Regions from separate parts of the Streptomyces sp. NPDC002076 genome, predicted to be linked through region 3. Evidence: riboswitches for the same ligand, from Rfam matches in the RefSeq annotation. Region 3 holds a riboswitch; each other region holds the start of a gene.
What was found. A riboswitch is a leader RNA that binds a small molecule or an ion and turns the genes downstream of it on or off. The one in region 3 is predicted to bind cyclic di-AMP.
Positions count from the first base shown of each region.

Region 1: it holds a riboswitch for cyclic di-AMP, as region 3 does, so the genes downstream of both, ACWCQS_RS14465 (M23 family metallopeptidase) here and ACWCQS_RS03380 (transglycosylase SLT domain-containing protein) in region 3, are expected to answer to the same signal.
Region 2: it holds a riboswitch for cyclic di-AMP, as region 3 does, so the genes downstream of both, ACWCQS_RS33025 (M23 family metallopeptidase) here and ACWCQS_RS03380 (transglycosylase SLT domain-containing protein) in region 3, are expected to answer to the same signal.
Region 4: it holds a riboswitch for cyclic di-AMP, as region 3 does, so the genes downstream of both, ACWCQS_RS02420 (NlpC/P60 family protein) here and ACWCQS_RS03380 (transglycosylase SLT domain-containing protein) in region 3, are expected to answer to the same signal.

Region 1 covers NZ_JBSFDI010000006.1:18,806-26,298, forward strand. The annotation lists gene trmB (tRNA (guanosine(46)-N7)-methyltransferase TrmB) at 1-239, shown strand, start outside; gene ACWCQS_RS14455 (PrsW family intramembrane metalloprotease) at 282-1,607, shown strand; gene ACWCQS_RS14460 (aldo/keto reductase) at 1,714-2,658, opposite strand; gene ACWCQS_RS14465 (M23 family metallopeptidase) at 2,731-3,756, opposite strand; cyclic di-AMP (ydaO/yuaA leader) riboswitch at 3,766-3,912, opposite strand; tRNA gene ACWCQS_RS14470 (tRNA-Met) at 4,234-4,307, shown strand; gene ACWCQS_RS14475 (dihydrofolate reductase family protein) at 4,363-5,496, opposite strand; gene ACWCQS_RS14480 (MarR family winged helix-turn-helix transcriptional regulator) at 5,575-6,096, shown strand; gene ACWCQS_RS14485 (GTP cyclohydrolase II) at 6,179-6,811, shown strand; gene ACWCQS_RS14490 (hypothetical protein) at 7,010-7,456, opposite strand; gene ACWCQS_RS14495 (TetR/AcrR family transcriptional regulator) at 7,453-7,493, opposite strand, start outside.
Region 2 covers NZ_JBSFDI010000019.1:72,108-79,600, reverse strand. The annotation lists gene ACWCQS_RS33035 (M16 family metallopeptidase) at 113-1,507, shown strand; gene ACWCQS_RS33030 (M16 family metallopeptidase) at 1,504-2,892, shown strand; cyclic di-AMP (ydaO/yuaA leader) riboswitch at 3,103-3,263, shown strand; gene ACWCQS_RS33025 (M23 family metallopeptidase) at 3,277-4,023, shown strand; gene ACWCQS_RS33020 (GntR family transcriptional regulator) at 4,222-4,908, shown strand; gene ACWCQS_RS33015 (HPr family phosphocarrier protein) at 5,056-5,337, opposite strand; gene ACWCQS_RS33010 (bifunctional acetate--CoA ligase family protein/GNAT family N-acetyltransferase) at 5,517-7,493, shown strand, end outside.
Region 3 covers NZ_JBSFDI010000001.1:707,441-714,933, forward strand. The annotation lists gene ACWCQS_RS03370 (LolA family protein) at 1-196, opposite strand, end outside; gene ACWCQS_RS03375 (polyprenyl synthetase family protein) at 771-1,781, opposite strand; cyclic di-AMP (ydaO/yuaA leader) riboswitch at 2,373-2,554, shown strand; gene ACWCQS_RS03380 (transglycosylase SLT domain-containing protein) at 2,558-3,052, shown strand; gene ACWCQS_RS03385 (HAD family hydrolase) at 3,201-4,013, opposite strand; gene ACWCQS_RS03390 (FAD-dependent oxidoreductase) at 4,142-5,344, opposite strand; gene ACWCQS_RS03395 (carboxylate--amine ligase) at 5,392-6,633, opposite strand; gene fahA (fumarylacetoacetase) at 6,939-7,493, shown strand, end outside.
Region 4 covers NZ_JBSFDI010000001.1:515,802-523,294, forward strand. The annotation lists gene ACWCQS_RS02410 (peptidoglycan DD-metalloendopeptidase family protein) at 1-1,372, shown strand, start outside; gene pcrA (DNA helicase PcrA) at 1,414-3,897, opposite strand; cyclic di-AMP (ydaO/yuaA leader) riboswitch at 4,203-4,308, shown strand; gene ACWCQS_RS02420 (NlpC/P60 family protein) at 4,338-5,519, shown strand; gene ACWCQS_RS02425 (tellurite resistance/C4-dicarboxylate transporter family protein) at 5,931-6,896, shown strand; gene ACWCQS_RS02430 (hypothetical protein) at 6,900-7,253, opposite strand.

The sequences.
Region 1 (7,493 bases), on a different contig from region 3:
CCGCGACCCGGCTGAAGCCCGGAGCGATCGTGCACTGCGCGACCGACTGGGAGCCGTACGCCGAGCAGATGCTCGAGGTGCTCAGCGCCCATCCCGACTTCGAGAACACGCAGGCGGACGGCGGTTTCGCCACGCGCCCCGAGTTCCGGCCGCTGACCCGTTTCGAGGGGCAGGGACTGGACAAGGGACATGTGGTGAACGATCTGCTCTTCCGTCGCGTACCGCATCAGGGCCGGTAAACCGCTCCAGCCCCGCGTCCCGACACCGTTAGGGTCGATGCCGTGGCCACCAGTCCTCCGTTTCCGACGTATCCCCCAGGCCCCCACGGCCCCGTGCTGCTCCGCCATCCGCACTGGTGGCAGCGCAGGTGGGTGCGGTACGGAGCACTGATCACACTGCTCGCGCTGTCCGGTCTCGTCATCCTCGCGCTGGTACGCAGGCAGACCGGCACCGAGGGGTTCCTCGTCGGGCTCGGTCTCGCCGTGCTGCCCGTGCCCTGGCTGACAGCCGCCTTCCGGTGGCTGGACCGGGTGGAGCCGGGGCCCTGGCGGAACCTGGTCTTCGCCTTCGCCTGGGGAGCGTGCGCGGCGGCGCTGATAGCCATCGTCGCCAACAGCTTCGCGACCAAGTGGATAGCCACCGCCACCGCCGACCCGGCCGGTGCCGACACCCTGGGCGCCACCGTGATCGCGCCCATCGTGGAGGAGTCCGCCAAGGCCGCCGCCGTCCTGCTCGTCTTTCTCTTCCGCAGACGTGACTTCACCGGGGTCGTCGACGGGGTGGTGATAGCGGGCATCACCGCCACCGGGTTCGCGTTCACCGAGAACATCCTCTACCTGGGTACGGCCTTCGGCGCCGACCAGGTCAGTGGCGGCCCCGGTATCGCCTCCGTCACCGCCGCCACCTTCTTCGTGCGCATCGTGATGTCCCCGTTCGCGCACCCCCTGTTCACCACCCTCACCGGCCTCGGTTTCGGCTTCGCCGCGTTCTCCGCCGAGCGGCAGCGCGCCCGGCGGGTGCTGCTGCCGCTCGGCGGTCTGCTGCTCGCGATGAGCATGCACGCCTTCTGGAACGGCTCCTCCACCTTCGGCGAGTTCGGGTTCTTTGCCGTCTACGGCGGATTCATGGTGCCCGTGTTCGGGCTGCTGACCTGGCTCGCGATCTGGACCCGGCAGCGGGAGCTGCGGACCGTCCGGGAGGAGCTGCCGGCGTATGTGCTGGCCGGGTGGCTGGGGCCGGCCGAGCCGCTCGCGCTCGGGTCGATGCGGGCGCGGCGGACGGCCCGTGACTACGCCCGGCACCACGGTGGCCGGCCGGCGGCGCGGGCGGTGGCCCAGTACGAGGCGTACGCCACCTCGCTCGCCTTCCTGCGGCACCGGGGCCGGAAGGGGAAGGCAGGGGCCGACTTCGTCGTACGGGAGCGGGAGCTGCTGGACGAGCTGTGGCAGCGGAGGGAAGTGGCCCGGCCGGCGTTGGAGTACGCCGCGCGAGTTGCTCCGCAGGTTCGGCCGATGTACGCGGCGCCCGTGCCGGCGCCTACGGCGTATTGGCCGGGTTACGGCTATCCGGCGGTGCCCTACTCCGCTTACAACCCGTACCAGTACTAGCCGGTCGGGTGGCGGAGGGTTCGGCACCGCCGGAATCCGCCGTCGTGGCTGAGCGCCGTCGCGGCGGAAAGAGGTCAGCTGTCGGCCGGAGAAGCCACCGGAAAGGTCAGGCCGACGCCTCCGTCAGGCTCGCCACTTCCTCGTCCGTCAGCTTCAGGTCCACCACGCCCAGCAGGGCCGGGAGCTGGTCGAGTGTGCGGGCCGAGGCGATGGGGGCAGTGATCGTCGGCCGGGCCGCGAGCCAGGCGAGGGCGACCGTGGCGACGGGGGCGTCGTGGGCGGCGGCGATCTCGTCGAGCGCCGCGAGGACCTTCTGGCCGCGCTCGGACTCGGCGTACTCCTGGGCGCGGCCCGCGCGGGCGCTGTCGACCTTGGTGCCGGGGCGGTACTTGCCGGTCAGGAAGCCCGCGGCAAGGGAGAAGTACGGCACGGAGGACAGGCCCTCCTCGGCGACCAGGTCCTGCAGCGGGCCCTCGTAGGTGTCGCGGGAGACGAGGTTGTAGTGCGGCTGGAGGGCGACATAGCGGGCCAGGCCCTCGCGGTCGGAGAAGTCGAGCGAGGCCTTCAGGCGCTCGGGGCTGATGTTGGAGGCGGCGATGTGGCGGACCTTGCCCGCCTTCACCAGTTCGTCCAGCGCGCCGATGATCTCCTCGACCGGGATCTCGGGCTTGTCGAAGTGGGTGTAGTAGAGGTCGATGTAGTCGGTGTCCAGGCGGCGCAGGGAGGCGTCGGCGGCGGCCTTGATGTTGGCGGCGGACAGCCCCTGGAACTCGGGGTGCTGGCTGACCTTGGTCGCGATGACGACGCGGTCACGGTTGCCGCGGGACTTGACCCACTTGCCGATGACCGTCTCGGACTCGCCGCCCTTGTGGCCCTCGATCCAGGCCGAGTAGGAGTCGGCGGTGTCGATGAAGTTGCCCCCGGCCGCCGTGTAGGCGTCGAGGACGGCGAAGGAGGTCTCCTCGTCGGCGGTCCAGCCGAAGACGTTGCCGCCGAGGCAGAGCGGGAAGACCTCGAGGTCGGAGGAGCCGAGTGTGCGCAGAGAAGTCATGCTCCACATCAACACCGGCGACGGATGATCGCATTCCGCCGCCGGTGCAAAAGTCCCTCGGACAGACGGCTGTCAGGGGGTGAGGCCCTTCTCGCGCAGCCAGGGCGCCGGGTCGATGGCGGTGGCCTGGCCGTTGGGGTGGACCTCCAGGTGCAGGTGCGGGCCGGTGACGTTGCCGGTGGCGCCGACCCGGCCGATGACCTGGCCGGTGGAGACCTTCTGGCCGACGGAGACGTTGATCGAGGACTGGTGGCAGAACCACAGCTCGGTGCCGTCGTCCAGGGTGATGACGGTGCGGTAGCCGTAGGCGCCGGCCCAGCCCGCCTCGGTGACCGTGCCGCTGTGGACGGCCTTGATGAGGGTGCCGGTGGGGGCGGCGAAGTCGAGGCCGGTGTGGTAGCCGGAGGACCACATCGCGCCGGGCTGCCCGAAGGTGCCGGTGATCGTGTACGAGACGACCGGCAGCGTGTACTGCTTGGCCAGCTCGGCGAGCCGCTTGGCCTCGGCGGCCTTCTCGGCGTCGGCCTCCGCCTGCTGCTTGGCGGCGGCGGCCTTGGCGGCGGCCGCCTTCTCCGCCTTGGCGGCCGCGTCGGCGGTCTGCTGGTCGGCGGCTGCGATCGCTGCGGCGGTGGCCTTGCTGTCGGCCTGGCCCTTCTGCTGCTCGGCCTGGGCCATGATCCGGTTGCGCAGGGCCTCGCCGGCGTTGCCGGTGTCGGCGCTGTCGGTGCTCACGCCCACCTTGCTGAGGCCGGTGGTGGCCTGGTGCGCGTCGGAGGAGCCGGCGCCGAAGACGTGCTCGACGGAGTCCAGGTCCGGCAGGGAGATGGAGACCGGCGGCTTGCCGGTGTTCGCGCTGGCCATGCCGCCCGCGCCGACCGCGGCCATCACGCCGACGCCGAGGACGGTGGAGCTGCGCGCGAAACCGCCGCGCTGTTTGGCGACGCGGTGCCGGCCGCGGAGCGGGGCGACGGAGTCCTCGGTGGGGTTCCACTCCTCCCAGGGCCCCTCCTCGGCGCGGTAGGCGCCGTAGCCGAAGGTCTCCGGCTGGGCTTGCGGGGGCATGAACGGGGCTTCTGGGACGGGCCGGTTGGACGCCACGCGGGCGTGCTCCTTTCCTTCCTCCGCCTACCGGGTTAGCTGACGGGTTCGGAGCAGGAAGGTCTCCTACGCGCGTATACCAAGTGCGGCATTCGCGCGATTCACCCCAAGGTGGTGGTTCCCCGGCTCCCTTGCGGGATTCGGCTCGTGCGCACGGAGCCGCCTCTTGTGACGGCTGGGACGACCGCGCTGCGTTATCGAACGTTAATAGACCTGACAGCCACTTTCCAAGCCGTTCGGCTTGATCATTAACGTTTTCGGCCGCGGACTTACCGGTCAGGAGCGCTGCAAATCGGGCGAGTTGACCGCCGTACATGAGTGTCGGCGTTTTTGATGGTGTCTCAGATGTTACGCGGAGGGCGGTCGTCCGGTCACCGTCGGTGAAGGTGATCGCCGGTGACCACGGGCCGGCGAGGGGGCCGTGGGCGGTGTGGCGCCGAGGGGATGAGCGTGTGGTGTACAGTAGAGACACAACGACGCGGGGTGGAGCAGCTCGGTAGCTCGCTGGGCTCATAACCCAGAGGTCGCAGGTTCAAATCCTGTCCCCGCTACTGAAGGCTCAGGGCCCGGAATCCCAAGGATTCCGGGCCCTGAGTGTTTGCGGGCTCAGCCCAGCAGATGCCGGTTCGGCGCCTTGGCGAGTTCCTCCAGCTCGGGCAGTGCGACGACCTCCACACCCCCCTTGACCAGCACCCCCGTACCGTCGGCTGCCGCGACGAACGTGTCCGGCTCCTGCCACGCCGTGACCACCCGCCGCACCCCCGCCCGAAGGATCAGCTCGGCACAGGGCGCGGGCCGCGAGGCACGCCGGGCACACGGCTCCAGGCTGCTGTACACCGTGGCACCGGCCAGCCGGGGATCCGCCGGGTCGACCTTCGCCAGGGCGGCCTCCTCCGCATGGACCACGGGATCCTCGCCCTCCCGGGAGTGGCCGCGAGCCAGCTCCGTACCGTCGGCTGAGACCACCACCGCGCCGACGCTGAACGCCGTCTCCGAGGGCGGGCACAGCGCGGCGAGTTCACAAGCGGTGCGCAGCCAGTGACGGTCGGCGGCGGTGGCGGCCGGGCCGGTGCCGGGGGCGGTGGGCTCGTAGCGCATGAGGACCACGTCCTCGATCCGGCGGGTCTCGGTCAGGCGCAGCCGGCCGGCCTGGTAGCCGCCGGGGCCGAACAGGCGGGGCGCGGCCGGGTCGCCGACGAACAGCGGCGCGAGGACGAGCTGGAGCTCGTCGGCGAGGCCCAGCTGCAGCAGCTGGGTGTGCACCGTGCCGCCGCCCTCGACCATGAGCCGTCCGACTCCGCGCACGTCGTGCAGGTGGGACAGCAGGGCCTCCCAGTCGAGGCCCGGACCGAGCGCGACGACGTCGGCGGTGTCGCCGACGCGGCGGACCGCCCGCTCGGCGCCCTCGTCGGTCGTGTAGACGAGCTTGTCGCCGCCGGTGTGCCAGAAGTTGGCGTCGGGGTCGAGGTCGCCGGTGGCGGTGACGGTCACCTTGAGCGGGTACTCCGGCTTGCCCGCCCGGACGCGGGCGGCGCGGCGCTCGGCGGAGTTGACCAGCAGCCGCGGGTTGTCGGCACGGATGGTGCCGGCGCCGATCAGGATGGCGTCGACGGAGGCCCGTACCGCGTCCACCCGGTCGAAGTCGGCCGGGCTGGACAGCAGGAGCCGGTCGGGGCCGGTGTCGTCGAGGTAGCCGTCGAGGGAGACGGCGGCGGACAGCAGCACGTACGGGTACGACATCGGCGCGGTCTCCTGCGAGGCGAGGCTCGGTTCAAGCTCGATCTTGGTTCAAGTTTGAAACAAACTTACACTGGCGGCATGACGACCCGCTGGCTCACCCCCGAGGAGCAGCGCGCCTGGCGCGCCTATCTCGCCGCGACGCACCTCCTGGAGGACGCGATCGACCGACAGCTCCAGCAGGACGCCGGCATGCCGCACCTGTTCTACTCCGTGCTGGCCAACCTGTCCGACGCGCCCGACCGGCGGCTGCGGATGACCGACCTCGCCGAGACACTGAAGATCACGCGCAGTCGGCTGACCTACGCGGTGACCCGCCTCGAGCGGGACGGGCTGGTGCGCCGGGAGGACTGCCGCTGGGACAAACGCAGCAGCATCGCCGTGCTGACGGACGAGGGGATGGCCGCCCTGGAGCGTACGGCACCGGGCCACGTCGAGACCGTGCGCGCCGCCCTGTTCGACCGGCTCACGCCGGAACAGGTGGGGCAGCTGGAGGAGATCTGCACCGGGATCGCACGCGGACTGCAGGGCGACGGCGCCGAGTCCGCGGCGGAGGACGTGCCCTGGCGGCGGCGCTCCTCGTGTTCCTCCTCCGACAATTGATTGCTTTAAGTTTGAAGCATGAGGTAGGGTCTCCCGGGTACGCTGCTTCAAATCTGAAGCAGCAGCCTCCGGAGGGACCCGCATGCCCGACACCCCCGCCGCCACGCCGCGTGCCCGCGTCCGGGTTCCGCTGCGCTTCCACGACGGCTACAGCGTCGACGCCGAACTCGTCACCTTCCACGGCCTGGCCGACGGCCAGGAGCACGTCGCCGCCGTCCTCGGCGACCCCGCCCCCGGCGCCGTCCCGCTGGTGCGGCTGCACTCCGAGTGCCTGACCGGCGACGTCTTCGGCTCCGCCCGCTGCGACTGCGGACCCCAGCTGCGCGAGGCGGTCGAGCGCATCGCCGACCGCGGCGGCGTCCTGCTCTACCTCCGCCAGGAGGGCCGAGGCATCGGTCTCTACAACAAGCTCGACGCGTACGCCCTCCAGGACCAGGGCCTCGACACCTACGAGGCGAACGCCGCGCTCGGCCTGCCGGAGGACGCCCGCGACTACACGGCCGCCGCGCAGATGCTCGCCGCCCTCGGCATCGGGGAGCTGGACCTGCTGTCCAACAACCCCGACAAGGCCGAGCAGTTGCGCACGCTGGGCGTCGTGGTCCGGGACCGGGTGCCGACCGGCGTCTTCACCACGGCCCACAACGTCCGCTACCTGCGCGCGAAGGTCGTCCACACCCGCCACACCCTGCCCCTGGCGGACCTGAACGCGGGCTGACCTCGGCGGGTAGTAGGAGGTTGGCAGATCTGTTCCACCCGCTGGGCTGTCCTCCCTCGCATGAGGCACGCGGTGCGGAAGCCGGCCGGCTGCATGCCGGAGTGGCGGCGTTCCTGCGGGCCTATGGGGCGGGAGGCACAGGGCTGGTGGTGGCGTGAGGCGGTGAGGGCCGGTCGGTGAGCCGAGGCGTCGTAGGCGTCAGTCCCACCAGTTGAACATCAGCTCGCCCAGTGTCTGCGGGCGCCAGTGGCGGACCGCTTTCAACTCCGCCTCCGGCAGCGCGCTCAGATCGACCCGCTCGATGGGCGCATCCGGCTCCGCGGGCTCCAGCAGTCGGAACCCGGCGTCGGCCAGCGGGCCAGCCCAGGGCGGGGGAGGGACGAACTCCCGTACCGGAGAGCCGGGTTCGAGTGCGGCGCCGCTGAAGGCGGCGACGGGCAGATGACGGTGGACCAGTACGACCGTGCCCGCGATGTCCGCCGCATCGAAGGAGGCGCAGAGGCCGACGTCCAGTCCCCGCACCGCGGCCCCGGCCGTCCGCGCCGCCGCGTGACAGGCACGGCGGAAGGACTTGAGGTCGGTTTCAAGCAGCGGGACCTCGCCGGCTCGGTGGAAGCCGGTGGCTCCGCGTTCGGCGTGGGTCATCGGGCTCCGCGGAGGAGGCCCTCCACCACCCGGCGTA
Region 2 (7,493 bases), on a different contig from region 3:
GGCGTACGTCCCGCGGGAACTTCGCCGAGGCCCGGCACGGTTTGCATACAGTGGCAGGAACGGCAGGAAAACCGCGGTTTTCACAACCGCCTCCGCTCGCGAAGGGATGTACATGCCCATGGGTCACACGACCACAGCCGAGGCAGGCTCCGGGGGCCTGACAGCGACCGAGCACCGCCTGGCCAACGGTCTGCGCGTGGTGCTCTCCGAGGACCACCTGACCCCGGTGGCGGCGGTCTGCCTCTGGTACGACGTCGGCTCCCGCCACGAAGTCAAGGGGCGTACCGGCCTGGCTCACCTTTTCGAGCACCTGATGTTCCAGGGCTCGGCGCAGGTCAAGGGCAACGGTCACTTCGAGCTGGTGCAGGGCGCCGGCGGCTCGCTCAACGGCACCACCAGCTTCGAGCGCACCAACTACTTCGAGACCATGCCCGCCCACCAGCTGGAGCTGGCGCTCTGGCTGGAGGCCGACCGCATGGGCTCGCTGCTGGCCGCCCTGGACGACGAGTCCATGGAGAACCAGCGGGACGTCGTCAAGAACGAGCGCCGCCAGCGCTACGACAACGTGCCCTACGGCACCGCCTTCGAGAAGCTGACCGCCCTGTCGTACCCGGAGGGCCACCCCTACCACCACACGCCGATCGGCTCGATGGCGGACCTGGACGCGGCCACCCTGGAGGACGCCCGCCAGTTCTTCCGCACCTACTACGCGCCGAACAACGCGGTGCTCTCCGTGGTCGGCGACATCGACCCCAAGCAGACCCTCGCCTGGATCGAGAAGTACTTCGGTTCGATCCCGTCCCACGACGGCAAGGCCGCCCCTCGTGAGGGCTCCCTGCCGGACGTCATCGGCGAGCAGAAGCGCGAGGTCGTCGTCGAGGAGGTGCCGGCGCGCGCCCTGATGGCCGCCTACCGCCTTCCGCACGACGGCACGCGCGCGTGCGACGCCGCCGACCTCGCCCTGACCATCCTCGGCGGCGGCGAGTCCTCCCGCCTGTACAACCGGCTGGTCCGCCGCGACCGTACGGCCGTCGCGGCCGGCTTCGGCCTGCTGCGCCTCGCCGGCGCGCCCTCCATGGGCTGGCTGGACGTGAAGACCTCCGGTGACGTCGAGGTGCCGGTCATCGAGACCGCCATCGACGAGGAGCTGGCCCGGTTCGCCGAGGAGGGCCCCACGGCCGAGGAGATGGAGCGCGCCCAGGCCCAGTTGGAGCGCGAGTGGCTGGACCGGCTGGGCACGGTCGCCGGCCGCGCCGACGAACTGTGCCGGTACGCCGTCCTGTTCGGCGACCCGCAGCTCGCCCTCACCGCCGTCAAGCGCGTCCTGGAGGTGACCCCGCAGGAGGTCCAGGAGATCGCCCAGGCCCGTCTGCGCCCCGACAACCGCGCGGTCCTGGTGTACGAACCGAAGTCCCCGGAGCAGGCCCCGGACGCCGACGTCCCCGAGGACCCGGAGCAGGAAGCCACCGTAGAGGCCGGTAACGAGAACGAGGAGACGGCCAAGTGACCGAGCTCGCCACCATGGACTTCCATCCCCAGCCGCAGGCCGGCGAGGCCAAGCCCTGGGCGTTCCCGGCGCCCGAGCGCACCGCGCTCGACAACGGCCTGACCGTGCTGCGCTGCCACCGCCCCGGCCAGCAGGTCGTCGCCGTCGAGGTGCTGCTGGGCGCGCCCCTGGACGCCGAGCCGGCCGGCTTGGACGGCGTCGCCACGATCATGGCGCGGGCCTTCTCCGAGGGCACCGACAAGCACTCCGCCGAGGAGTTCGCCGCCGAGCTGGAGCGCGCGGGCGCCACGCTGGACTCGCACGCCGACCACCCCGGCGTCCGGCTCAGCCTGGAGGTCCCCGCCTCGCGCCTGGCCAAGGGCCTCGGCCTGCTCGCCGACGCGCTGCGCGCGCCCGCCTTCGCCGACAGCGAGGTGGAGCGGCTGGTCCGCAACCGCCTGGACGAGATCCCGCACGAGCTGGCCAACCCCTCCCGCCGGGCCGCCAAGGAGCTCTCCAAGGAGCTGTTCCCGGTGGCTTCGCGCATGTCGCGCCCCCGCCAGGGCACCGAGGAGACCGTCGAGAAGATCGACGCCGCCGCCGTACGCGCCTTCTACGGCCGGCACGTACGCCCCGCCACGGCCACCGCAGTGGTGGTCGGCGACCTCACCGGGGTCGACCTGGACGCGCTGCTCGGCGACACTCTGGGCGCCTGGACCGGCACGCCGGGCGAGCCGCGGCCCGTGCCGCCGGTGACCGCCGACGACACCGGGCGCGTGGTCATCGTGGACCGGCCCGGCGCCGTGCAGACGCAGCTGCTCATCGGCCGCGTCGGCCCCGACCGGCACGACCGGGTGTGGCCCGCCCAGGTGCTCGGCACCTACTGCCTCGGCGGCACCCTCACCTCCCGCCTGGACCGCGTCCTGCGGGAGGAGAAGGGCTACACCTACGGTGTGCGCGCGTTCGGCCAGGTCCTCCGGTCCGCGCCGGACGGCACGGGCGCCTCGATGCTCGCCATCAGCGGCTCCGTGGACACCCCCAACACCGGCCCGGCGCTGGAGGACCTGTGGAAGGTGCTGCGCACCCTCGCGGCGGACGGTCTGACCGACGCCGAGCGGGACGTGGCCGTGCAGAACCTCGTCGGGGTGGCGCCGCTCAAGTACGAGACCGCGGCGGCCGTCGCGAGCACGCTGGCCGACCAGGTCGAGCAGTATCTGCCCGACGACTTCCAGGCGACGCTCTATCAGCAGTTGGCCGCGACGGGCACGGTGGAGGCCACGGCGGCCGTCGTGAACGCCTTCCCGGTGGACCGTCTGGTGACCGTCCTCGTCGGTGACGCCTCCCAGATCAAGGCACCGGTGGAGGCGCTCGGCATCGGTGAAGTGACGGTCGTGGCGGCCGAGTGACCGCACGCGTGCGTGGGGCCCTGACGGTCTACGGACCGTCAGGGCCCCTGCCGTTCTCACTCCTTTTTCGGGATGCCCGATTTGAGGCGGAGGTTGCCTGTCTGCCCTGTGGGATGCGCTACAAAAGCCCGGATCCGTTTGGGGTTCGAAAGCAGGCTTACGTAGCGTCACCCGGGCTGTTCGTCGGTAGTGCGCCGCACCCGCGGCACCGGACAGCCATCGCCGAGTCCCCGTACGGCGCGAGCCAGGGGAGCCGGGGACCCACGCAGTCCCTGGGGTGAATCGGGCGCCCGCGCTTGGCGAGGGGGCCCGTAGGAGACCTTCCTGCTCCGAACCCGTCAGCTAACCCGGTAGGCGAGAAGGAAGGAAAGGACCAGCCACTCCATGGCGTTCATGTGCGCCACCGGGAAGCACCGCAAGCCCGGCCGGGTCAAGCGCACCACCGCTCAGGCGGCAGGCATCGCGGCCCTCACCACCACCGGTGTCATCGGCACCCTGGCCGCCTCCCCGGCGCTCGCCGCCGAGAACACCGTGGAGCAGACCGGCCTCACGCCGGTCCTCACCCTGAGTGACGACGTGGCCGAGCACATCGACGCGCAGGCCGCCGCGCAGCAGCGGGCCGCCGAGCAGAAGGCGGCCGAGGAGGCCGCGGCGAAGAGGGCGAAGGAGCAGCGCGAGGCCAGGGCCCGCGCCGCCCGGGAGGCCGAGCGCAAGCGCCTGATGAACGCCTTCGTCGTCCCGATCGCGAACTCCTACGTCTCCACCGGCTACAGGGCGAGCAGCTCGCTGTGGTCCTCCGGCTCGCACACCGGCATCGACTTCCACGCCGCGAGCGGCACCCCGGTGCACGCGGTCGGCTCCGGCACCGTCGTCTCCACCGGCTGGGGCGGCGCGTACGGCAACCAGATCGTGATCAAGATGGCCGACGGCATGTACACCCAGTACGGCCACCTGTCGTCGATCGGCGTCTCGGTGGGCCAGCAGGTCACCCCGGGCCAGCAGATCGGCCTGTCCGGCGCGACCGGCAACACCACGGGCCCGCACCTGCACTTCGAGGCCCGTACGACCCCCGACTACGGCTCGGACGTCGACCCCGTCGCCTACCTCCGCAAGCACGGCGTGAACGTCTGACGCCTCATCGCGCGGCATGCGAAGCCCCGGCTCACCGAGCCGGGGCTTTCGTCGTCTTTTCAGGGGCGCACCCGATCCGCTGACCAAAAAATATCCATGGATTCTGGCCCGCCGTCGGAAATTGCGGCTCATTGGAATAGAGTCACGGGACAGGCGTCCATCGTCGACGTTTCACGGGGATTAAGGCGGAGGTCGGTCATGCGTATTCCGGCGCACTCGGTGTGCACGGCCATCCGGGACGACATCGTCGCGGGTGTCTACGAGCGCGGCGGCCGGTTGACCGAGGAAGTCCTGGCCCGCCGCTACGGCGTCTCGCGCGTCCCCGTCCGCGAGGCCCTGCGCACCCTGGAGGCCGAGGGCTTCGTGGTGACCCGACGGCACGCAGGCGCGTGCGTGGCCGAGCCGACCGAGCAGGAGGCCGCCGACCTGCTGGAGATGCGCCTGCTGCTGGAGCCGCTCGGCGCCGCCAGGGCCGCCCAGCGGCGCACCGAGGCCCATCTGAAGGTGCTGCGCGGCCTGGTCAGGCTGGGCCAGGAGCGGGCCCGCAGGGGCAACAGCGACGATCTGCGCTCGCTGGGCGGCTGGTTCCACGAGACGCTCGCCCAGGCCTCGGGCAGCCCCTCGCTGACCGCGATGCTCAGCCAGCTCCGGCACAAGATCGCCTGGATGTACGCGGTGGAGGCGCCGTCCAGCCCGGTGGACTACTGGACGGAGCACGGCGCCATCGTCGACGCGGTGGCGCGCGGCGACGGGGAGCGCGCGCGGGCGCTCACGGCGCTGCACACCGAGCGCGCGACGGCCGTGCACCGGCTGCGCTTTTCCGGGGCCGGCGAGCGTGTGAGGACTTCGCAACACGCCGTAAACATGTCGGGCCTCCAGCATTAACACGGGCGCCGTATACAAAGAAGAGGTATTCGGCTGCGCAGCATTTCCCGCTGCCTCAATTCCGGTGTGTGCGCAAAGAGCCCGGAAACGCAGAGTCGCGCCGCCCGAAAAGGGCGACGCGGCTCCGGTGTGTCAGCGTGCTGCTGTTCAGACCGTCTCGGGCAGTTCCTCGAGACCCTCGGAGACCAGCTTGGCCAGACGGTCGAGGGCGACGTCCGCACCCTCGGCGTCGGAGGCCAGCACGATCTCCTCGCCGCCCTGGGCACCCAGGCCCAGGACAGCCAGCATGGAGGCCGCGTTGACGGGGTTGCCGTCAGCCTTGGCGATCGTCACCGGGACGCCTGCGGCCGTGGCGGCTCGGACGAAGATGGAGGCGGGGCGGGCGTGGAGGCCCTCGGCCCAGCCGACGTTGACGCGGCGCTCAGCCATGTGTTGCTGCCCTTCAGTCTTCAGGGTTGTCTAGACCAGTTTCCCATATCGCGAAGCATGCCCCGGAGCGGACCTTCGTCCGCCCCGGCGTGGCGTCGGAACCGCGGCCTCGGTTCCGGCTTCCGTCCTCCACAGACTGCCCTGCGCCGTTGTCGGACGCGAGCCGTACTCTGGGGCCCATGCAGACCTCGGCGGACCGGCAGGACCGGCACCAGTACCCCGCCCACTGGGAGGCGGACGTGGTGCTGCGCGACGGTGGTACCGCGCGCATCAGGCCCATCACCGTTGATGACGCCGACCGCCTGGTCAGCTTCTACGAGCAGGTCTCGGACGAGTCGAAGTACTACCGCTTCTTCGCGCCGTACCCCAGGCTCTCCGCCAAGGACGTCCACCGCTTCACGCACCACGACTTTGTGGACCGGGTGGGACTCGCGGCCACCATCGGCGGCGAGTTCATCGCCACCGTACGCTATGACCGCATCGGCGCCGACGGCATGCCCGCCTCGGCGCCCGCCGACGAGGCCGAGGTCGCCTTCCTGGTGCAGGACGCGCACCAGGGCCGCGGGGTCGCCTCCGCCCTGCTGGAACACATCGCGGCGGTCGCCCGCGAGCGCGGCATCCGCCGCTTCGCCGCCGAGGTGCTGCCCGCCAACACCAAGATGATCAAGGTGTTCACGGACGCCGGCTACACCCAGAAGCGCAGCTTCGAGGACGGCGTCGTCCGCCTGGAGTTCGACCTCGAACCCACCGACCGCTCCCTCGCCGTGCAGCGAGCGCGCGAGCAGCGCGCCGAGGCCCGCTCGGTACGGCGGCTGCTCATGCCCGGCTCGGTGGCGGTGGTCGGCGTGGGCCGCGCCCCCGGCGGCGTGGGCCGCAGCGTCCTCGGCAACATCCGGGACGCCGGCTATGGCGGCCTGCTGCACGCCGTGAACAAGGCCTTCCCGGAAAGCCTCGGTGAGGTCGACGGGGTGCCGGCCTACCGGCGCGTGCGGGACATCGGCGGTCCGGTGGACCTCGCCGTGGTCGCCGTACCGGCCGAGCACGTTCCCGCCGTGGTCGCCGAGTGCGGCGAACACGGGGTGCAGGGGCTCGTCGTGCTCTCCGCCGGGTACGCCGAGAGCGGGCCCGAGGGGCGCGAGCGGCAGCGGGCCCTCGTGCGGCAGGCACGCGCGTACGGCATGCGGATCATCGGCCCGAACGCCTTCGGGATCATCAACACCGCGCCGGACGTGCGCCTCAACGCCTCCCTCGCCCCGGAGATGCCCCGCCCCGGCCGTATCGGGATGTTCGCCCAGTCCGGCGCCATCGGCATCGCCCTGCTGTCCCGGCTGCACCGGCGCGGCGGAGGGGTCACCGGGGTCACCGGCGTGTCCACCTTCGTCTCCGCCGGCAACCGCGCGGACGTCTCCGGCAACGACGTCCTCCAGTACTGGTACGACGACCCCGAGACCGACGTCGCCCTCATGTACCTGGAGTCCATCGGCAACCCGCGCAAGTTCACGCGCCTCGCGCGCCGGACGGCGGCGGCGAAGCCGCTGGTCGTGGTGCAGGGGGACGGTTCCACGCCGCAGGGACACGCGGTGCGGGCCACCCGGCTGCCGCACGCCACCGTCTCCGCGCTGCTGCGGCAAGCCGGGGTGATCCGGGTCGACACGATCACCGAGCTGGTCGACGCGGGGCTGCTGCTCGCCCGGCAGCCGCTGCCGGCGGGGCCGAGGGTGGCGATCCTGGGGAACTCGGAGTCGCTGGGCGTGCTGACGTACGACCGGTGTCTGGCGGAGGGGCTGCGGCCTTCGCGTCCGCTGGACCTGACGACGGGGGCGACGGCGGAGGACTTCCATCGGGCGCTGGGCGCCGCGCTGGCCGACGAGTCGTGCGACTCCGTCGTGGTGACGGCGATCCCCGCGATCGGGGAAGCGTCGCCGGGGGATGCGGAGCTGGCGGAGGCGTTGCGGTCGGCCGCGGCTGCCGTTCCGGGGAAGCCGGTGCTGGTGGTGCATGTGGAGCTCGGGGGGCTTGCGGAGGCCTTGTCGGCAGCGGCCAGTACCGCACCCGCGGCCGTTGACAAGGCACCCGGTACCGAGGGCGGTGCCCGCCTGTTCCGTGCTGCGGAACGCCTGCCCACCGCGAGAGCGGGTGCGGCCAGTCCTCCGGAG
Region 3 (7,493 bases):
CGATGAGCTGCTGTGCGGTGATCCTGGGTAGGTCGGGGTCACCGGAAGCGGCGAGCGCCGGGACCAGACCGATCGTGGCCGCCGCGACCCCCACCACGGCGACCGGGACCGCGTAACGGGCCGTCCTGCGGCGTCGGGCGTGCCGCTCCTCGTCCCGAGCGGCGTCCACTGCGTCGTCGGATTCGTACGGTGCCATGTGTGCCTTACCTCCGTCGTCGGCGGCGGCTGTTCTCACGCTGGTCCATCAGAGCCGCCATTCTCACCCGAATCGGTGAGGAGTGGTGATTTCCGTGGTTTCCATCTCACCAAATCGGCCATGAAGAAGCGTCAGACCTCGGGGCCAACTCCGCATACGACTGGGGTATGACACACGGGGGCAGGAACTCCCCCGACCCGTAGGGGTCTCACCGGAACGGAGGGGGCCGTACGGGGGCACGGAGGGGCGTACGGACTCATGGGGCGTACGGATCGCACGGCTGGAGGAGTTGCGCGACGGGCGGCCGGAGGCATGCCCGGGCGCCGACCCAGCGGCCCCTCGAACGGCCTGAGCGCGGCGAGAGGCACGGATGGAGACATCCCGGGGGCTGGCGGCCTGAACACGGCAAGGCGCACGGCCGGAAACGCTGCACGACGGACAGCCGGAAGCGTGCCTCGGGCGCACGGCCTGAACGGCGGCGAGGCGCACGGCCGGAAACCCGGCGCGACGGAGACCCGCAATCGCGTCCGGGTCGCGGCCGGAGCTGTGGTGTGGTGTGCGGCAGGCGGCCTGGTCAGCCGGCGCGGTGGACCACCGCGTCGCACAGCTCCATCAGCGCGGCCTTGGCGTCGCACTCGCGCAGCGGCGCCAGCGCGGCCCGCGCCTCCTCCGCGTACCGCACGGTGTCCCGGCGGGCCTGCTCCAGCGCGGGGTGGGCGCGCAGCGCGACCAGCGCCTCGGCGTGTCGGGCGTCGTCACTGAGATCGGAGTCCAGCAGCTCGCACAGGGCGATGTCCTCGGCCAGGCCGAGCCGGGCCGCCCGCTCGCGCAGCCGGAGCACGGGCAGGGTCGCGATGCCCTCGCGCAGGTCGGTGCCCGGGGTCTTGCCGGACTCGTGCGAGTCGGAGGCGATGTCCAGGACGTCGTCGGCGAGCTGGAAGGCGACCCCGAGCCGCTCGCCGTACTGGGTGAGCACGTCCACGACCGTCTCGTCGGCACCGGACATCATCGCGCCGAACCGGCACGAGACCGCCACCAGCGAGCCAGTCTTTCCGCCGAGCACGTCCAGGTAGTGCTCGACCGGGTCACGGCCGTCGGAGGGACCGGCGGTCTCCAGGATCTGGCCCGTGACCAGCCGCTCGAAGGCGAGCGCCTGCACCCGGACCGCCTCGGGGCCGAGGTCGGCGAGGATCTGGGAGGCGCGGGCGAAGAGGAAGTCGCCGGTGAGGACCGCGACGGAGTTGCCCCAGCGGGTGTTGGCGCTGTCCACGCCGCGCCGCACGGCCGCCTCGTCCATGACGTCGTCGTGGTACAGCGTGGCCAGGTGGGTCAGCTCCACGACCACGGCCGAGGGCACGATGCCCGGCGCGTAGGGATCGCCGAACTGGGCCGCGAGCATCACGAGCAGCGGCCGGAACCGCTTCCCGCCGGCTCGTACGAGGTGCTGCGCGGCCTCCGTGATGAACGGGACCTCGCTCTTGGTGGCCTCGAGCAAGCCTTCCTCGACAGCCGCCAATCCGGCCTGGACATCGGCTTCCAGAGCCTGGTCCCGCACGCTCAGCCCGAACGGCCCGACGACGGTCACGAGGGGTCTCCTGTCTGCTGGTGTCTGCTGGCGATTACACGGTTTGTCGATAGGTCGCTGCCATCACTCAAGTCAGCGTATCCGGTCCCTGTTCGATCACCGATAGCGCCCACCGGTCCAGCCTGGGCGGTATCGGATCACGACCGGTATGTTTTTGATCAAGTAATAAGAGCGGACATTTATCGACTTAACAGGAACCCACACGCTTTGTCGCGAGCCGAGGGGCGAGCGGAGTAATGCCTACACCCCAGACAACGACGGGCGCCACACCAGGGGTTCCGCCAGGGGCTCCGTCACGGCTTCCGCCACAGACCTCCATCGATCCACCCGAATCCATCTTGTCCGATTTGAAATACTTTGTTATTTCGTGAATTGGGTCACGTCGGTCTCCGGCGCCGAACACCCGTCAAACCCCCTTCCCCCCTTGCACCGTCCGCGAGTTGATGGTTGGCAGCCGCAAAGGATCAAGTACCCCATACGACACAGACCAAGGTCAAATGGCGCTTTGTACGCATCAGGTACTTGTTTCGGACATGTGCTCTCGCATACGTTCCGGACCGTCGGGCGGACGCCGAATCCTGCCGCCGCCCGTGTGACCCATCGACGAACTCATTCGTATGGCAGGAGCGGGGGACCCAGGTAAGTCGCCTGACCGGTCGGCACACGCCGCACCGGGACGGCTAGGGGTGAAGCCGTGCCTTCTCACGAAGGCGCGGCCGGGCACCTCACCGCCCAAACCCGACAGCTCACCTCGCAGGCGACGGAGAGGACTTCCCATGCCTTCTGCCGCTCGGCACCGCCGCCCCCGCACCAACCGCCTCGCCCGCACCCTCGCCGTCGTCGGCACCGGAGCCGCCGTCCTCGCCCTGCCGCTCATCGGCGCCGCCGGCGCATCCGCGGCCACCGGCACGACGACCACCAAGTCGGCCTCCACCACCCTCGCCGGGTACCCGAACAACCTCGACGGCTGGATCCGCCAGTCCCTCGCGATCATGGCCCAGAAGGGCATCCCGGGCACCTACAACGGCATCTACCGCAACATCATGCGGGAGTCCTCGGGTAACCCGTACGCCATCAACCTCTGGGACTCCAACGCCGCCAAGGGCATCCCCTCCAAGGGCCTGCTCCAGGTGATCGACCCGACCTTCAACGCGTACCACGTGGCCGGCACCGCCCTCAATCCGTACGACCCGGTCGCCAACATCACCGCGGCCTGCAACTACGCCGCCGCCCGGTACGGGTCCATCGACAACGTGTCCAGCGCGTACTGACCGGTCCCGCAGGCCGGCACGGCATCGGCCGCCCGGTGTGCCCACACCTGACGGAGGGGCGCACCGGGCGGCCGTCGCTTCCTCCCGAGACGGTCGTGCACCGGGACGCCGAGTACGGGCCGGGCACGGCCGCGTACTGATGTGCCGGTCAGTCGGTCGGGAACAGTCTTTCGAGGACGACGGCGATGCCGTCGTCCTCGTTCGACAGAGTGATCTCATCGGCCACCGCCTTCAGTTCGCCATGCGCGTTGGCCATGGCGACCCCGCGTCCCGCCCAGTCGAACATCGGGATGTCGTTGGGCATGTCGCCGAACGCCAGCGCCTCCTCCGCCGCCACCCCTAGCCGCTCGGCAGCCAGCGCGAGACCGGTCGCCTTGGTCACCCCGGACGGCTGGAGCTCCACGGTCCCCGGCCCCGACATGGTGACCGTGGCCAGCGAGCCCACCACCGCACGCGCCGCTTCCGCCAACTCGTCGTCGGACAGGGTGGGGTGGCGCAGCAGCACCTTGCTGATCGGCGCACACCACAGGTCGTCGCGCCGGCCGACCCGCACCGCGGGCAGGGTCGGGTGCGGCATCCGGTATCCGGGCTCGATGAGCGTGAGCCCGTCGACCCCGTCCTGGTCGACGGCCGCGTACACCTGCCCCACCTCGGCCTCGATCTTGCCGAGCGCCGTCTCGGCCAGCTCCCGGTCCAGCCGGACCGACCACAGCAGGCGGCCGGTCCCGGCGTCGTACACCTGTGCGCCCTGTCCGCACACCGCGAGCCCCGTGCAGCCGAGGTGCGCCAGCAGCGGCCGCACCCGCGGGGCCGGGCGGCCCGTCACCACCAGGTGCCGGGCACCGGCCCGCGCCCCCCGCGCGAGCCCGGCGAGCGACCGGTCGGAGACGGTGTCGTCGCCGCGCAGCAGCGTTCCGTCCAAGTCGGTGGCGATCAGTGAATATGTGGGGGAGGCTGCCATGATCAGAGAATACGGATACCGAGCCCCACCGACTCACCTTGTCGCCCTGCGCACTTACGTACTGGTCGACCCCAAGTAGTGCCCCGCGGTTCCTTGTTGATAAGAGGCAGCAGGTGCTGCAGGAGGTCTCAGCCGTGGGCCGCCGCCAGGTGTTTCGTCAGGCGCGGTGAGGCGAACTCCGTGCCGCAGACGAAGCGCATCACCGGTCCGTACGACGACGCCGCCGGCAGACCGGTGAAGTACAGGCCCGGAACGGACGAGACGAAACCGGGTCCGAGCTTCGGCGTGCCGCGGCTGACCGCGAGCCGGGTGCGCAGTTCGTGGCCGAGGAAGTCCATCGCCGCGATGTCGACCCGGTAGCCGGTGGCGGCGATGACATGGTCGGCGGTGAGCCGCTCGGTGTGCCCGCCGTGGGTGCGGACGGTGAGGACGGGGCTGCCGTCCGGTGCCTCGGCGTTCACGACCCGCTCCACGTCCTGCACCTGCACCGCGCTCTCGAAGCGCTCGCGCAGCCACCAGGCGCCGAGCGGACCGAGGACCCGGCGGACCAGGAAGTGGCGGGTGGCCTCGGGCAGGTAGCGGTAGGGGTGCGGGTAGTAGCTGAACGCCCACAGCGACCAGGCGCGGCCGAACGGAGACTCGGGGCGCAGCTTGGACTGCTTCCAGGGCGGCGCGCCGAAGGCGACCCGGCCGCGGCCGCGCGCGACGACACGCACGCGTGCCCCTGCCTCGGCGGCGAGCGCCGCCGTCTCCAGCGCGGACTGGCCCGCGCCGACCACGATGAGCTCCTTGCCGGCGAAGCGGCTCAGGTCGTGGTGCTGGGAGCTGTGCGAGACCGGGCCGGTGGGCGCCGGACCGTCGGCCGCGGCTCCCGCGAGCTCCGCCGGCAGGTGCGCCAGGCCCGACAGTCCGGTGGCGACGACGACCGCGCGCGCGGTGAACATCTCCCCCGAGTCCAGCTTCAGCTCGAAGCCGCCGCTCGTGTCGCGGTCCACGGAGACGACCCGCACCCGCTCCAGGTCGGGGACGAGTTTGTGCTGGAACCACTCGCCGTAGCCGATGAACGTCTCCACCGGGATGATGTCCTCGTCACCCACCAGGCGGCGGATGCCGGCCGCATCGCAGTAGTCGGCGAGGGTGTGGGCGGGCTGTGGGCAGTCGAAATTCGAGGCGGCGGGCGTCGACTTCAGGAGCATGCCCTCGGGCATGTGGTCGCGCCAGCTGACCATGGGGTCGCCGAAGACGCGGACGGGGATACCGCGCGCCCGCAGATGGGCGGCGGTGGACAGGCCGAACGGCCCGGCCCCGATGACTGCAACCGGTCGAGTCACGAAGTCCCTCCCCAGGACATGGTGCGCCACTCTTTGTGTGGCTTTGCCTACTTCGTGGAGGTGCTGCCGCGGCGGTTGGTCCGCCACAGCTGATAGAGGTGCTTCGCGCCCGGGCGCACGAAGCGGGCGAGCATCGTGAGGAACGGCAGCGGGTCGTCACCCGCGAGCCAGGCCAGCTCCGTCCCGCTCGCCTTCGCCGGCGCGTGCGGCGTCGTATAGCCGCTGCGGCGGTAGGCGAGGAGGGCGGGGAGGTCGATGTTCTCCACGATGTAGCGGTGGCCGGCGCGCTGTTCCCCCTCCGGAACGGGGCGGCCGGTCAGGTTCAGGTGCATCGCGCGTACGACGTCCACACCCGACTCGTTCTCGAAGAGCCGGAACTGGGCGCCCATGCGCGGGTTGAAGTCGAGGAGTTTGTACTGTCCGTCGCGCCGGTCGAAGCGCAGGTCGAGGTCGATGATGCCGCTGTAGCCGATCTGTTTGATGAAACGTGCGGCGAGGTCGGTGAGTTCCGGGTTGTCGACGACGTACGCGTTCGCCGTCATGCCGGCGTGCGGCGGCCATGAGCGGACCTTGACCCCGGTGAACAGGGCGAGAGGGCTCGCGTCCTGGTCGAAGCAGGCGTGCACGATCCAGTCCTCGGCCTCCTCGCGCGGCAGGTACTCCTGGAGGATCACCCCCGGCCGTTCGCCCCAGTCGCGGGCGAGGGCGAGCAGGCCCTCGCGGGTGGCGATCCGCGTGGTGCCGTTGACGGCGGGCTGTTTGCGCCGGACGAACGCCTCACGGTTCTTGGCCACCACCGGGAAGCGGGCCGTGTCGGCGAAGGCGACGATGTCCTCGTACGACTCCGGGAACGCCGACGCGGGGCTCGCGATGCCGTGCTCCACACACAGTTCGTGCAGGCCCTGCTTGCTGGCGAGCCGGCGCGGCAGCGCGGGATCCACGCGCGGGAAGAGAAAGGAACCGGCCAGATCGTCCTGGTGCTCGGCGATCAGCACGGCGGCCTCCTCGTCGGTCGGGACGAGGACGGCGGGGCGGCCGATCCGGCGGCCGATCCGCAGCAGGCCCTCGACCAGGTGACCCGGGTCCTCCGCACCGGTCGTCGGCCACACGAAGGCCTTCTTCAGATAACGGGAGGAGGCCGCGGGCGTGTACGCGTCCTCGGTGATGGCGTACATGGGCACGCCGAGCCGGCCCAGGCTGCGGATCGCGCCGACGCCGCCGTGGTGCAGCGGATAGTCGCCGAACTTGACGATCAGTCCTGGTACGTCCCGGTCCACCTCGAACGGCACGCCGACGGTGTCTCCGGCCACGGGTCCCCCCACGTGTCCCCCCAATGGAACGGACCCACCCCGTCCGTGTCCCCAAAGGACGCTAAGCCGGAATTGCCGCCTCCGACAAGGCCTATTCGGACATTGCGAACTCTTTAGACAGGGTGCGAGCAACCTTTCGAAGACCCTGTGACACACATCTTTCGGACACCGTGGCGGGTGCCGCAGAGGTCTCTGCCCAAGACACGCATCGCGGCCGTAACGTGTGGCGCGACCACATGGAACGAGCGCCATGCACGGCCCGGATGAGAGTGAGGCAGCACCCCATGCCCCCCTTCGACGTCCCCGAGGGCGACCCCTTCGGCCCGCACAACCTTCCCTATGGCGTGTTCTCGCCCTCCGGCAGCACGGAACGGAGGGTCGGTGTCCGGCTCGGGGACCAGGTCCTCGACGCGGGCGCCGCGGCCGCCGCCCTCGGCTCGCCGCACCACCCGCTGCTCGCGCGGCCCACCCTCAACGCGCTGCTGGCCGCCGGCCGCCCGGCCTGGTCGGAGGTACGACGCGCCGTCACGTCCTGGGTCACGGACCCCGCGCACCGCGAGGCCGTCGAGCCGCTGTTCCACCCCCTGTCCGAGGTGACCCTGCACCTGCCCTTCGAGGTGGCGGACTACGTCGACTTCTACTCCTCGGAGAACCACGCCCGTAACGTCGGCCGGATCTTCCGCCCGGACGCCGAGGACTCCCTCACCCCCAACTGGAAGCATCTGCCGATCGGTTACCACGGCCGCTCCGGCACGGTCGTCGTCTCCGGCACGGACGTCGTACGGCCCTCCGGGCAGCGCAAGGCCCCGGCCGACCCGGCGCCCGTCTTCGGCCCGTCG
Region 4 (7,493 bases), 190 kb from region 3:
CACCGGCACCTTCGCCGCGGACCCGCTCTTCGGCAGCCTGCCCGGCGAGCAGAGCACCGGCGCGTACGACAGCACGCAGTGGCAGACCGGCCAGACCCCGAACTACGACCCGTACGCGGCCCAGCACCACGCCGCCTACGACTCCGGCGTCTACGACTCCACCGCCTGGACGATCCCCGCCCAGGCGACGGGCAACGACATCAGCGGCCAGTGGGACGCGAGCGCCTGGCTGCAGCCCGACCAGTCCGGGATCGCCCAACCGACCCAGCAGTGGGCGTGGGGCACCCAGACCTTCGAGTCGGGCACCTTCGACGCCACACAGTGGAATTCCGGCGGCCAGGCCGCGCCGGCGGAGGCCGAGCAACCTGCCGAACCGTTCGGCCAGCAGGCCACCGCCACCTTCGACCAGGTCGGCGACCCGCAGGCGACCGGGGCCTTCCCGCAGGTTCCGTACGGGCAGACCCCGTACGAGGACGAGGTCCCCTACGACGAGGTCCCCTACGAGGACACCGCCTTCGACGAACAGCAGGTCGGGGACGGCGGGTCGGGCACCGCGGGTGAACAGCCCGCCGCCGAGCTGCTGGACGACCAGGAGGACATCGCGCCGGCGCCCCGCGCCGGCTCGCGCAGCGCCGCGCGCTCCCGCCGGCGCACGACCGCGAAGCGCTCCGCGCTGCTGACCATCGCCGTCCCCTCGGTCTGTGTGATGGGCGTCGCCGGGATCGCCGCCGCCTCGGTCGGCGCGCTGACGGACAACGGACACGACACCACGGCCTCCGCCTCGGACACGCACGCGGTCAAGGCCTCGGTCGCCAACAGCAAGCTGGACACCCAGCTCAAGACCCTGTCCGCGGGCGCCCATGACTTCGCCGACCGGGCGAGCCGGACGCAGGAGCGGATCGACCTCAAGAACCAGCAGGAACTGGAGCAGAAGAAGGCCGCCGCGGCTGCCGCGCTCAAGGAGCGGCTGCGCCCCAAGTTCGTGCTGCCGGTCACGCAGAAGGGGCTCAGCGCCTACTTCGGCCAGGCCGGGGTGAACTGGATGTCCGTGCACACGGGCATCGACTTCCCGGTGTCGTACGGCACCACGGTGATGGCCGCGACCGACGGCGTCGTCTCCACCAAGTGGAACAGCGCCTACGGCAACATGATGATCGTGACGGCGAAGGACGGCACGCAGACCTGGTACTGCCATCTGTCCAGCTACCGCGTCGCCTCCGGGACGTCCGTCAAGGCCGGCCAGCCGATCGCCTACTCCGGCAACTCCGGCAACTCCACCGGCCCTCACCTGCACTTCGAGGTGCGGCCCGCGGGCGGGGCGGCCATAGACCCGCTGCCGTGGCTGCGGAGCCACGGGCTCGACCCGACGTAGAGCCCGGGGGCTTTCGCCCCAGACCCCCTACGGCCTCTCCCCTACAGCTTCTCCACCGGCGCGTACCGCAGCAGCAGTCGCTTCGGCTTGGCGTCGCCGAAGTCGATCGTCGCCTCCGCGTTCCCGCCCGTGCCCTTCACGGCGACGACCGTGCCGAGCCCGAACTGGTCGTGGGTGACCCGGTCCCCGACGGCGAGGGCTACCACCGGCTTCTCCGTGGTGCGCCGCGTGGCGAACCCGGACGCGCCTGATGCCGAGGAACGCGAGCGGGTCGAGGACAGCGAGGCCGCGATCCCGGAGGCCGGGCCGGAGGACACCTGCGCCGCCGCTCCCGTCCGCTTCCAGTCCACATGGGTGGCCGGGATCTCCTCCAGGAAGCGGGAGGGCGGGTTGTACGACGGCTGGCCCCAGGCGCTGCGCATCGCCGACCGCGTGAGGTAGAGCCGCTCCCGCGCGCGTGTGATACCGACGTAGGCCAGGCGCCGCTCCTCCTCCAGCTCCTTGGTCTGGCCGAGGGCGCGCATGTGCGGGAAGACGCCGTCCTCCATGCCGGTCAGGAAGACGACCGGGAACTCCAGGCCCTTGGCGGTGTGCAGGGTCATCAGGGTGATGACGCCGGAGCCTTCCTCGTCCTCGTCGGGGATCTGGTCGGAGTCGGCGACCAGCGCCACCTGCTCCAGGAAGTCGGCCAACGTGCCCTGTTCGCCCTCCCCGCGCTCCTGCTCGAACTCCAGGGCCACCGCCGCGAGTTCCTGGAGGTTCTCGATGCGGGTCTCGTCCTGCGGGTCGGTGGAGGCCTGCAACTCGGCCAGATAGCCGGTGCGCTCGAGCACCGCCTCCAGGACGGTCGCGGGGCCCGCACCGGACTCGACGATGGTGCGCAGGTCCTCCATCAGCGTGTTGAACCGCTTGACGGCGTTGGTGGAGCGCGCGGCCATGCCGTACGCCTCGTCCACGCGCTTGAGCGCCTGCGGGAAACTGATCTTCTCGCGCTGGGAGAGAGCGTCGATCATCGCCTCCGCGCGCTCGCCGATGCCCCGCTTGGGCACGTTGAGGATGCGGCGCAGCGGCACCGAGTCCTCGGGGTTGGCGAGCACGCGCAGATAGGCCAGGACGTCCCGGACCTCCTTGCGCTCGTAGAAGCGGACCCCGCCGACGACCTTGTAGGGCAGGCCGACACGGATGAAGACCTCTTCGAAGACACGGGACTGGGCGTTGGTGCGGTAGAAGACGGCGACATCGCCCGTCCTGGCCTCGCGCGCGTCGACCAGACGGTCTATCTCGTCGGCGACGAACTGGGCCTCGTCGTGCTCGGTGTCGGCGACGTAACCGGTGATCCGCGCGCCCTGGCCGGCGTTGGTCCACAGGTTCTTCGGACGGCGGGACTCGTTGCGCTCGATGACCGCGTTGGCGGCGGACAGGATGGTCTGTGTGGAGCGGTAGTTCTGCTCCAGCAGGATCGTCGTCGCGTTCGGGTAGTCCTCCTCGAACTGGAGGATGTTGCGGATCGTCGCGCCCCGGAAGGCGTAGATCGACTGGTCCGCGTCACCCACGACGCACAGTTCGGCGGGCGGGAGGTCGTGCTCGCTCGGCGGGGTGTCCTCGCCGTGTTCGCCGGTGCCGACGAGTTCACGCACGAGCGCGTACTGGGCGTGGTTGGTGTCCTGGTACTCGTCGACGAGGACATGCCGGAAGCGGCGGCGGTAGTGCTCGGCGACGTCCGGGAAGGCGCGCAGCAGGTTGACCGTCGTCATGATCAGGTCGTCGAAGTCGAGCGCGTTGGCCTCGCGCAGGCGCGACTGGTAGAGCGCATAGGCCTGGGCGAGGGTCTTCTCGAAGCCGTCGGTGGCCTGGGCGGCGAAGTCCTCCTCGTCGATCAGCTCGTTCTTCAGGTTGCTGATCTTCGCGCTGAACGACTTCGGCGGGAAGCGCTTGGGGTCGAGGTCCAGGTCGCGGCAGACCAGGGCCATCAGTCGCTTGCTGTCGGCGGCGTCGTAGATGGAGAAGCTGGAGGTGAAGCCGAGCTTCTTGCTCTCCCGGCGCAGGATGCGCACGCACGCGCTGTGGAAGGTCATCACCCACATCGCGTTCGCGCGCGGGCCGACGAGGTGCTCGACGCGCTCCTTCATCTCGCCCGCGGCTTTGTTGGTGAAGGTGATCGCGAGGATCTGGCCCGGGTGCACATGCCGCTCGGCGAGCAGGTGGGCGATGCGGTGGGTGAGCACACGGGTCTTGCCGGAGCCGGCGCCGGCGACGATGAGCAGCGGGGAGCCGGCGTGCACTACCGCGGCGCGCTGGTTGTCGTTCAGCCCCTCCAGGAGCGCCGCCGCGTCGAGGGCGGGACGCGGGGCGCCGTCGCGGTAGTACGCGTCCCGGTCCGGTGGCACGTCGAACTTCCCGCCGAACAGATCGTCCGGAAGCGGCTCCGGAGCATGATCGTCCTCGGGCGGCGGCGGGGGCTCCTCCTCGCGCCCGCGAGGGGCCTGGAGGTCCGCCAGGAAGCTGTCGTCAAAGAGGCTGCTCATCGCTCTACGAGTCTAGGGCGCCCCACCGACAACCGGTCGCCGTCCCCGGAACACGACCGGTCCGGAAAGGAGTTGATCTTCACCGCCGAAGGGCCCGCGCCCTGCTCACACAGGGGAACCACCCGATGACACAGAAGCGAAACCTGACTCAGGTCACGAAAATGTATCGGACATATCACGCACCAACCTTCACAGGGGTCACACGAGTTGGCTAGCGTGCGTTCGGGCCGCACGACCCCTACCGGCGAACCTCGCCGGGCCGCGCGGCCCCCGCCGAGTCCGGCGTGCCCCGCAGGGCGCCCGGAGCCGGGGACCCACCGACCTTTGGGGTGAATCGGCCGGCTCCCACCCGGGACGCCGCCGTAGGGCAACCCTTCCGAACCACCGCCCGAACCCGACAGCTAACCCGGTAGGCGGCCCACTGGAAGGAGTCGCCTCTCTTGGCGTCGCACCGCAAGCCGCGCCCCGGCGGGACCATCGGAACCGGCCTTCGCGCTCCCGCCCTCGCCACCGCCGCCCTCACCTCCATGGCCGTGCTCTCGCAGACCGCGGAGGCCGCCCCGAGTACCGATCGCGCCAAGCCGAGCCTGGAGGAGGTCGAGAAGAAGGTCGACGATCTCTACCGCCAGGCGGAGTCGGCGACCCAGAAGTACAACGCGGCCAAGGAGCGGACCGGCAAACAGCGCGGCCGCGTCGACGCCCTGCGCGACGACGTCGCCCGGCGCACCGCACGCCTCAACAAGGCCCGTGAGGAGCTGGGCTCCTTCGCCGCGGCCCAGTACCGCACCGGCGCCGCCGCTCCGGACACGGCCACCTTCCTGCTGGCGAACGACCCGCAGGACTACTTCGACCAGACCCAGCTGATGAACCGGCTGACCTCGCGGGAGAAGAGCGCGGTCGACGACTACATCGGCGAGCAGGCCGCGACCATGAAGAAGCGGCGGGAGGCCGCGGAGAGCCTGCAGACGCTGAGCGACTCGCAGCACGACCTGCAGACCGCCAAGGCCACCGTGCAGAAGAAGCTGGCCTCGGCGCGCGAGCTGCTGTCGCAGCTGACGGCGCAGGAGAAGGCGCGGCTGGCCGCCATCGAGCGGCAGAAGGAGCAGGAGGCGGCGCGCAAGGCGGCCGAGCTGGCGAAGCAGCAGGCGGCTCAGCAGCAGGCCGACTCGTCCTCGTCGTCGTCCACCTCCACGGGGTCCGGCTCCGGATCGGGTTCGACGGGCTCCGGCTCGACGGGGTCCACCACCACGTCCAGCTCGTACGACACGAAGGCCCAGAAGGCGATCGCCTTCGCCCGCGCGCAGATCGGCAAGCCGTACGTGTGGGGCGCCACCGGGCCGGACTCCTACGACTGCTCGGGCCTCACCCAGGCCGCCTGGAAGGCCGCCGGCGTCACCCTCCCGCGCACCACGTACGACCAGGTCAACGCGGGCACCACGGTCTCGCTCGCCGACGCGCGGCCGGGCGACCTGATCTTCTTCTACGACGACATCAGCCACGTCGGCGTCTACATAGGCAACGGCATGATGATCCACGCCCCGAAGCCGGGCGCGTACGTCCGCGAGGAGTCGATCTACTACGGCGGCGAGTCGATCATCCACAGCGTGGTCCGCCCGGGCTGACCACCCACCCCGGGCACGGGCGCGCCCCGCTCCACGCGCGTGTGCCGTCGAATCGCCGGACCACGCGCGCATGTGCCGACGTCTTGGGGCCTCGCCTCGAGGCCTCCGGGCGTGCGTCGGCCGAGCGCGTGCCGATGCGCGCGTACGGGCGTTTTCCCGCCCACGCGCGCGTGCGGCCGTTCCTCCGTCGATGCGCGCCACGTGCCGGCCTTCCTGCGTCCACGCGCGCCGCGTGCCGACTGTTCCTCCGTCCACGCGCCATCGACCTTCCTGCGTCCACGCGCCACCGGCTTCCTGCGTCACGAACCCGGCGCCGGCTTCTTCCGGTCCGCCGCGCGTACCGGCGTTTTTGCTGTCCACACGCGCGTGCCCTTCCGGGCGGGACCCCCGCGGCTCCCTAGCATCGGGCGCATGCCCGGCATCTCAGGTCTGCGCATGTGGTGGGCGGGGCGGTCTCCCGCGGCCGGGGCCGCCGTGATGGCGACCGGCATCCTGTCGGTGGGGCTGCACATGACCGGCGACGAGACGCTCTCCCAGGCGGTGCTGGCGCTGGCGTGCGTCGCCTGGGCCGCGCTGGCCGCCGAGTTCCTGCTGCGGCTGGTCGGCGAGCGGCAGCGCTGGGCGACCGAGGCGGAGAGTCCGGGCGCGCTCACCTCCGTCGCCGCGACCACGGTGCTCGGCACCCGGATCTCGGCGCTGGGCCTGCGGGCCCTGGCCGAGGCGCTGCTGGCGCTCGCGGCGGTGCTCTGGCCGGTCCTGCTGGTCCTGGTCGTACGGCGCTGGAGGCCGCGCATGCCGGGGGCGGTGTTCCTGTGTTGTGTGGCCACAGAGGGGCTCGCCGTACTGGCCGCCACGCTGTCCACGGCCGGGCGCACGGCGTGGCTCGCGCACACCGCCCTGGTGCTGTTCTGGCTCGGCCTGGTGCTCTACGGCCTGGCGCTGGCCCACTTCGACGCACGGCAGGTGCTGGAGGGGGCGGGCGACCACTGGATCGCGGGCGGTGCGCTCGCGATCTCGGCGCTGGCCGGGGGAAACCTGCTCATCGCCGGGGACTCGGGCATGTACCTGTGGAACGCCGACGACCGCGGCGTGCTGCGCACCGCGACGGTCGCACTGCTCGTGCTGGATCTGGTCTGCTACGTCGTCCTGCTGGCCGCCGAGGCGGCCCGGCCCCGGCCCGGCTACCACGCACTGCGCTGGGCGACCGTGTTCCCGATGGGGATGACGGCGGTGGCGACGCTGTCCGTCGCGACCGTCTTCGGCGTCCCGTGGCTCACCTGGCCGGGGCGGGTGCTGCTGTGGGCGGCGGTGGCGGTGTGGCTCGCGGTCGCCGCCAGTGCGGTGCTCGCGGCCCGCGCCGGCGGCAGGGACGGATGACCGTCAGGTCCACAGGACGGCGATGAAGATGTTCGCCATGGTCAGCAGACCGACCACCCCGAACACGCCCTTGTCGATCTTCTCCTCGTCGCGCTTCACATAGACCAGCCCGAGGATCACGATCAGCAGCGCCAGCTTGATGCCGATCTTGATGGTGTTGACGTGGTGGTCGTCGGCCTGGTTGAGGCCGACCAGGACCACGCCGGTGACCAGCATGGTCAGCGCGCCGTGCAGCATCGCGGGCACGAACCGGGCCGTGCCCTGGCCCATCGCCTTCATCTGGGTGAGGAAACCGCCGAGCAGCGCGGCGATGCCGATGATGTGCAGGCCGACGAAGAGATGGATGAGTGCGTCCATGGGCCCGGAGCCTAACCAGGGGACCCGGGGCCTCCTGCCACCGGCCCCGGACACAGCGGTCGGCGATCGTACGGACGATCTTGCATATATGCGCCCCATAGCACCCCACGCCTCCCGTCCGTCCCGCTTTCCGCACTTCGGTCACCACGCTCTGTGAAGACGACGACTCCAGAACGGTCACATGGTCACTTGCGGTCACATCCCGGTCCATCCAGGCCAGTTCCGTACACTGCGTTACCT